3 regions of the Salinivibrio proteolyticus genome follow, and region 2 is predicted to be linked to each of the others. Evidence: predicted binding sites of a transcription regulator. Region 2 holds the regulator's gene; each other region holds the start of a gene.
What was found. The regulator PurR, encoded in region 2, represses purine synthesis genes. The targets are predictions, from matches to a motif close to TNANGNAAACGTTTNCNTNA.
Positions count from the first base shown of each region.

Region 1: the regulator PurR is predicted to act here: its motif matches at 1,096-1,115, upstream of guaB (IMP dehydrogenase).
Region 3: the regulator PurR is predicted to act here: its motif matches at 1,336-1,355, upstream of glpX (class II fructose-bisphosphatase).

Region 1 is NZ_CP114584.1:2,330,253-2,332,526, forward strand. Features, by position in the region: gene guaB (IMP dehydrogenase) at 1-1,034, opposite strand, end outside; gene xseA (exodeoxyribonuclease VII large subunit) at 1,282-2,274, shown strand, end outside.
Region 2 is NZ_CP114584.1:1,363,098-1,365,371, forward strand. Features, by position in the region: gene N7E60_RS06570 (TfoX/Sxy family DNA transformation protein) at 1-220, opposite strand, end outside; cyclic di-GMP riboswitch class I at 328-430, opposite strand; gene purR (HTH-type transcriptional repressor PurR) at 611-1,615, opposite strand; gene N7E60_RS06580 (heme ABC transporter ATP-binding protein) at 1,876-2,274, opposite strand, start outside.
Region 3 is NZ_CP114584.1:219,432-221,705, forward strand. Features, by position in the region: gene N7E60_RS01070 (helix-turn-helix transcriptional regulator) at 1-134, opposite strand, end outside; gene glpX (class II fructose-bisphosphatase) at 264-1,271, opposite strand; gene zapB (cell division protein ZapB) at 1,574-1,816, shown strand; gene rraA (ribonuclease E activity regulator RraA) at 1,868-2,274, opposite strand, start outside.

The sequences.
Region 1 (2,274 bases), 970 kb from region 2:
CCCGAGAAGCGAATGCCACCGTCAGCAATGACCGGAATACCATATTCCTGCGCAACCGCTGCTGCATCACTGATAGCAGTAATTTGTGGTACGCCAACCCCGGTCACAATACGGGTGGTGCAAATCGACCCTGGACCAATCCCTACTTTAACGGCATCAACACCAGCTTCAATCAGGGCACGAGCACCGTCTGCCGTGGCAACGTTCCCCCCCACGATTTGCAGGTTTGGATACGCGGCGCGTGTATCACGAATGCGTTGTAACACGCCTTCAGAGTGGCCATGTGATGAGTCAATCAAAAGAACGTCAACACCGGCTTCCACCAAGGCGGCCACACGCTCTTCATTGCCCGCGCCAGCACCGACGGCGGCACCCACGCGCAGACGGCCTTGCTCGTCTTTACAGGCGTTTGGTTTACTTTCTGCTTTCTGGAAGTCTTTTGCGGTGATCATGCCGCTTAGGTGGTGGTCTTGATTGACGACCAAGATTTTTTCCACGCGGTGTTGCTGCATCATTTGCTGAACTTGTTCTCGATCGGCACCTTCTTGCACCGTGGCTAAGCGCGACTTCGGAGTCATCACTTCATCAACACGCTTGCTCAAGTCAGACACAAAACGTACATCACGGCCGGTGATAATGCCGACAAGCTCTTTTTGTGCGTTAACCACTGGATAGCCGGCGAAACCGTTGCGTTCGGTGAGTGCTTTCACATCCGCAATGGTCATTTCTGGCGTCACTGTCACAGGGTTTGTGACCATGCCCGCTTCGTAAATTTTAACCAAGCGAACTTGCTCAGCTTGCTGTTCAATGGTCATGTTTTTGTGGATAAAACCAAGGCCACCTTCTTGCGCAAGTGCAATCGCCAGACGAGCTTCTGTCACCGTATCCATCGCTGCTGATAAAACAGGGATGTTCAGGCTAATAGAACGAGTCAGTTGGGTTCGCAGATCCGCAGTGTTCGGAAGAACAGTGGAATGGGCAGGGACGAGGAGTACATCGTCAAAGGTTAGCGCTTCTTTCGCGATTCTCAGCATTGCAATATCTCACACCAAAATTTGTGAAGGGGAACAAAATATTGCCGCAGCATTATACGTATAGCGCAAACGTTTGGCTACAGGTTTTTACTGAGAATTTTCATTTATTGGTGTCTTTGATTTTAGGCGCTTAATATTCAATCACTTCGGGTGAAAACGCCCACTCACGCACGGCATACGCTTAGCAATTGGCATCCTCAAACCAGACAGGTAGTATGCGTGCAGGTGAATGAAAAAGGTTGGCGACGTGAGCACAAACAATCGCAACATTTTGACGGTGTCTCGGCTGAATGCCGAAGTTCGGCTGTGTCTTGAGCGCGATATCGGCATTGTCTGGTTAAGCGGGGAGATTTCCAATTTTACCGCCGCAGTCTCGGGGCATTGGTATTTATCGCTAAAAGATAACCAAAGCCAAGTGAAATGTGCCATGTTCCGCGGTAACAACCGTCGTGTTACCTTCAAACCGAAAAATGGCGACCAGGTGTTAGTCCGCGCCCGAGTGTCCTTGTATGAGCCACGCGGTGACTATCAGTTGATCCTCGAAAGTATGCAACCTGAAGGGGATGGACGGTTACAACAAGAGTTTGAGCAACGTAAGCAGGCGCTTGCGGCCGAAGGGCTTTTTGCTCAAAGCGAGAAAAAGCCGTTACCCGCTCAACCACGCCGTATTGGCATTATTACCTCCAAAACCGGCGCTGCCTTGCATGATATTCTGCATGTGCTCAAACGCCGCGATCCTAGCCTACCCGTTGTTATTTATCCTACGCTGGTGCAAGGGCGCGATGCCGCGGTCAGCATCGCGCAAGCCATTGGTCGTGCCAATAGCCGTGCAGAGTGTGATGTCTTAATTGTGGGTCGTGGCGGGGGGTCGCTAGAAGATCTCTGGTGTTTTAATGAGGAAATCGTCGCCCGTACCATCGCTGCCAGTACAATTCCTATCGTCAGTGCGGTGGGCCACGAGGTGGATGTGACCATTGCTGATTTTGTCGCTGACATGCGCGCCCCAACCCCTTCAGCTGCTGCGGAGCTGGTTAGCCGCGATCTGAGTTATCGGCTTCAGCAATACCAGCAACGCGAGCAGGCACTCAGTCGCGCGATGGCCGATGTGCTTTATCGTCAGCAACGCCATCTCACCCAATTGTCGCACCGTTTGTCCCACCAGCATCCGCGCACGCGCTTACAACAGCAAAGCCAGCGATTAGATGAGCTACAACGGCGCATGCAACAGGCGATGATGACC
Region 2 (2,274 bases):
CAGGAAAGCCGCGCTTTTTATACACGTAGGGTGCCAAGCCTTGTTTTTTTAATAGTGCTTCGTTTTCTTTTCCAGCACGTAAATGGAGAGTGTTGTTAACGACAAGCGCGAACATGGTGTCTTCACAAAAGATACCAAATCCACCGAACATTGAACGGGACTTTATGCTGCCAAATTTGGCAAATAACTTCATTGCGTTCTTTAAAGCTGGTTTATCCATTTGATTAAAATCTCGATGAATTACTAATGCCTAAAAAAGACGTCATAATGTAACAAGGCAAGATCGCAGAATTGTCAACGAGCCATCAAATTTGTCAGCTTTGATATGTTGGCAACCCCGCTACCGTTGATATTTTGACATCATGTCAAATTACCGTTAGGCCGGAGGCTTTGCGTCCCATGCTTTCGCCATGGTTTGCCTTGTTCAAACGCTATTAAGCATATAATAATTAGACACCGATGTCGTCCTCTCCCATCACACAAAATGTGATCTTGGTTCAGGGTGGGTGTAATTGATGAACTAGAGTAAAAGCACTACCGGAAGAGTAGTCGCGTAAAAAAGCACCGCCAAGACATTGACGGTGCTCTTCATAAAAGTTTCATTAAAACATTAAGATAGTGTTTTAACTGACTGTCGACTCACTAGTGCAGGTTGCATTTCGAACACTTGCTGTTGAGTCTCGTTGTTGGCAATTCGCGCGAGCAAGAGCTTGACGGCCGTTTTGCCTAGACGGCGTTTGGGCTGGTGAATAGTTGTCAATGGTGGCGAGAAATACTCGGTGAGATCAATATTATCGTAACCAATCACCGATATATCATCTGGCACTTTCAAGCCGTGCTCGTTAAATGTACTAATGGCCGCTAATGCCATAATGTCATTAAAACAAAAGACAGCGGTCGGGCGGTCTGACATCGTCGCCAATTGCTTCGCGGCAATTTGCGCTTGATCGGCTTCGAAATCTGCCTCAATCAGCCAATTTTTATTCACTGGAATATTGGCTTCTTTTAACGCACGGAAATAACCGTTTAAGCGATGCTTACAGGTATTTTTATCCATTTGGCCAGAAATACAGCCAATTTTAGTATGTCCATTATCAATAAAGTGTTTGGTGGCAAGGTAACCGCCTAATTCAGCGTTATCTTCTATACGGTCTGTATCAATATGGTGACTGCCCCAATCCATCACGACCATAGGCAGATCGCGTTTTTTTTCCAATAACAGCATCAAATCTTCGTTGAGATCAGAGCACACCACAATGAGTCCGTCGACGCGCTTTTCTGACAACATACGCAGGTAGTCGCGTTGCTTTTCGAGGTTTCCCTCGGTATTGCAGAGAATCAGTGTGTAGCCTTGCTTGTAGCAATAGTCTTCCACACCGTGAACAAGCTCGGCGAAAAAGGGGTTAGTGGATTTGGTCACCAACATACCCAGTGTACGTGTTGTGTTGCATTTCAAGCTTCGCGCCACAGCACTTGGGGCGTAGTTTAATTCTTCAACCGCTTGCCATACTTTCTCAGTCGTCTTCTCGGCGACAAAGCGGGTTTTGTTTATCACGTGTGACACCGTCGTGGTCGATACACCGGCGAGACGCGCGACATCTTTAATCGTTGCCATCTTGATTCTTCTTTGTAGTAATGCGTAGGGATCGTTACTCGCGACCTTACAGAAAAACGCCGCTGTTCGTCAGCGGCGATGTCTTTCACAATCCCGGCACATCAGACGGTTGCGAAGGTAACGAATCCGATTTCATTCATTCTCATAGCTAATCGGTTGCGCTCTCAGTTTACTTAGGTTGGCGCACACTCGCAATTGGTCTGATCAGCGAAAATGGACCAACAGACGGTTTTGTGAGCCAGCTATGATGTATTTATCAATTAAGACACGATCAGTGGACAGTCATGCTCCGGATGAGTCAGAACGGTCAGCGGGTATTGGTAGATGTCTGCCACTCTATCACTACTAAAACACTGCCACGGGTCGCCGGATAGGACGATTCGACCCGCTTTTAAAAAATGCAGTTGATCGGCGTATTGCGCCGCCAAATTCAGGTCGTGCAACACCAATAGCACTGTCATTCCTTGGTCTGCGAGTGCTCGACAGCGCTTTAGGGTGTAATGCTGATGGGTAATATCTAAGGCCGAAGTGGGTTCATCCAGCATCAGTATCGCTTGATCCGGTGCGGTTTGTGCTAGCTGTAATGACACGCGTGCCATGTGTACGCGTTGTTTTTCACCGCCAGATAAAATCGGATACGGTCGATGAGCAAGATGGCT
Region 3 (2,274 bases), 1.1 Mb from region 2:
AGCCCTTCTCGCTCAAGGCTCTGTAAGTGTTGGCGCACGCCCATCGTGGTCATCCCCAGCGATTGCGCGAGGGTTTTTGCGCTGACACTGCCTTCTCGTTTAAGGGTATCGAGAATGCGATCGGTAGACTTGATGGTAGTGATAGTGATTACCCCAATACGCTGCCCAGCAGCACACAACTAAATAAAGCAAAGTGTTTATAAAAGGGTAATCGAAATCAATCCACTTGACCAGTCAGGGCAGCACATTGGCTGCCCGCTGAGTTATAAGATGTGATGCTTGATGGCGTCGTCTTTGCGGCTTAAATAGTGGGTCGAGCGGATGCGGCGTATGGTACGACATTGACCGCGTACCACCAGGGTTTCTGTGGTGGCCAGATCGCCTTGGCGGCTAATGCCATCTAGCAAGTCCCCCTTGGTGATCCCAGTGGCGGCAAAGACAACGTTATCGCTGCTCGCCATGTCGGACAACGTCAGTACTTGGTGGGCTTGGATCCCCATTTCTTGGCAACGGGCTAATTCTTGCTCACCAAAAGCGCGGTTTTCTGGGGTATCGTCTTTGACTTCATGGCGAGGGAGCAAACGTCCTTGCATGTCGCCGCCTAAGGCGCGAATAACAGCGGCTGACACCACACCTTCCGGCGCACCGCCAATGCCGACCATCACATCTACTTCGCTTTCAGGCATGCAGGTAAGGATTGAGGCGGCCACGTCGCCATCGGGAAAGGCGAAAACTCGGATCCCGCGTTGCTGCATAGTGGCGATGATGGCGTCATGGCGAGGCTTTGCCAAGGTGGCAACGACCAGCGTATCTAGGGTTTTACCTAGGGCGATGGCGATATTTTCTAAGTTCTCGAGCAGGGGCTTATGCAGATCAATGGCACCTTTGGCGCCCGGTCCCACTACCAGTTTTTCCATGTACATATCCGGCGCTTTTAAAAAGCTACCTTTCTCGCCGGCGGCCAGTACCGCCAGGGCATTCGCTTGCCCCATGGCCGTCATGCGTGTGCCTTCAATCGGATCGACGGCAATATCGACCGCGTCGCCGCCCAAGCCGACTTGTTCACCGATATAGAGCATCGGCGCGTCGTCTATTTCGCCCTCGCCAATCACAATTTCACCATCAATCTCGGTGAGGTTCAGTAAGGTACGCATCACGGCAACGGCTGCACCATCCGCTGCATTTTTATCGCCACGGCCCAGCCATTTATAACCGGCAAGGGCGGCGCCTTCGGTGACACGAGAGAAAGCCAGTGCGAGATCGCGTTTCATGAGTACTCCAAGATAAAAGCCACAAAAACTGGTCAGCCCAGTGAGCGCGCGCCAGTTTACCAGAAATAGAAAACGTTTGCGTACGCCTGTGAGCAGAGGATATGTGGAAATACACGTCAGGCGGATCAGGAATAACACCAAATATGCTGGATTTTTGTGCACTTGCGCGTTGGCAAGGCGCGAGAACAGTGGCAGTCTAGCGTGCGCTCGGTACAATAACAGCGGGGTGCACAATCACGTTGCACGGGTTGCTGCTGATGTCAGTAGTAACGGGATCAATCGTCAGAAATAAGGTGGCCTTGATGTCATTGGAAGTATTAGAACAACTCGAAGCAAAAGTACAAATGGCGGTGGATACCATTTCGCTGCTGCAAATGGAAATCGAAGAGCTGAAAGAAAAGAATGACGCGCTAGAGCGTGATGCAGCCTCGGTGAAAGAAAGCCGTGAAAGCCTCGAGCAAGAAAACGCCAAACTGCGTGAAGAGCAAGAAGCGTGGCAAAACCGTATTCGTAGCTTGCTGGGCAAGATTGAGAACGTCGAATAAACAAAAACAGAGCCGATTGGCTCTGTTTTTCTATCCGCGTGAGGCGACGTATTAGTCGTCGTCTTCCTCGTCATCAACGTCGACGCTATCCATGGTGAGCGCGTCGGGTGAGAGGATCACGCCGGTCGTATCTGCATAGACATGATCGTCCGGGAGGAAAGTCACACCGCCAAAGTTGACGGGAACGTCGGTTTCCCCTGTGCCTTGTTCATCCGCGCCGACCGGAATCGATGCCAGTGCTTGAATACCGATATCAATCTCATCAATGGTGTCAACATCACGGACGCAGCCATACACAATCATACCTGCCCAATCGTTATCAGCAGCAAGCTGTGCAATTTCTCCATCAATTAACGCACGGCGCAGTGAGCCACCGCCATCAATCAACATGATCCGTTGCTGACCGTCTTGTTCAGCAAGCTCGCGGATAAGGCCATTATCCTCAAAGCATTTAACGG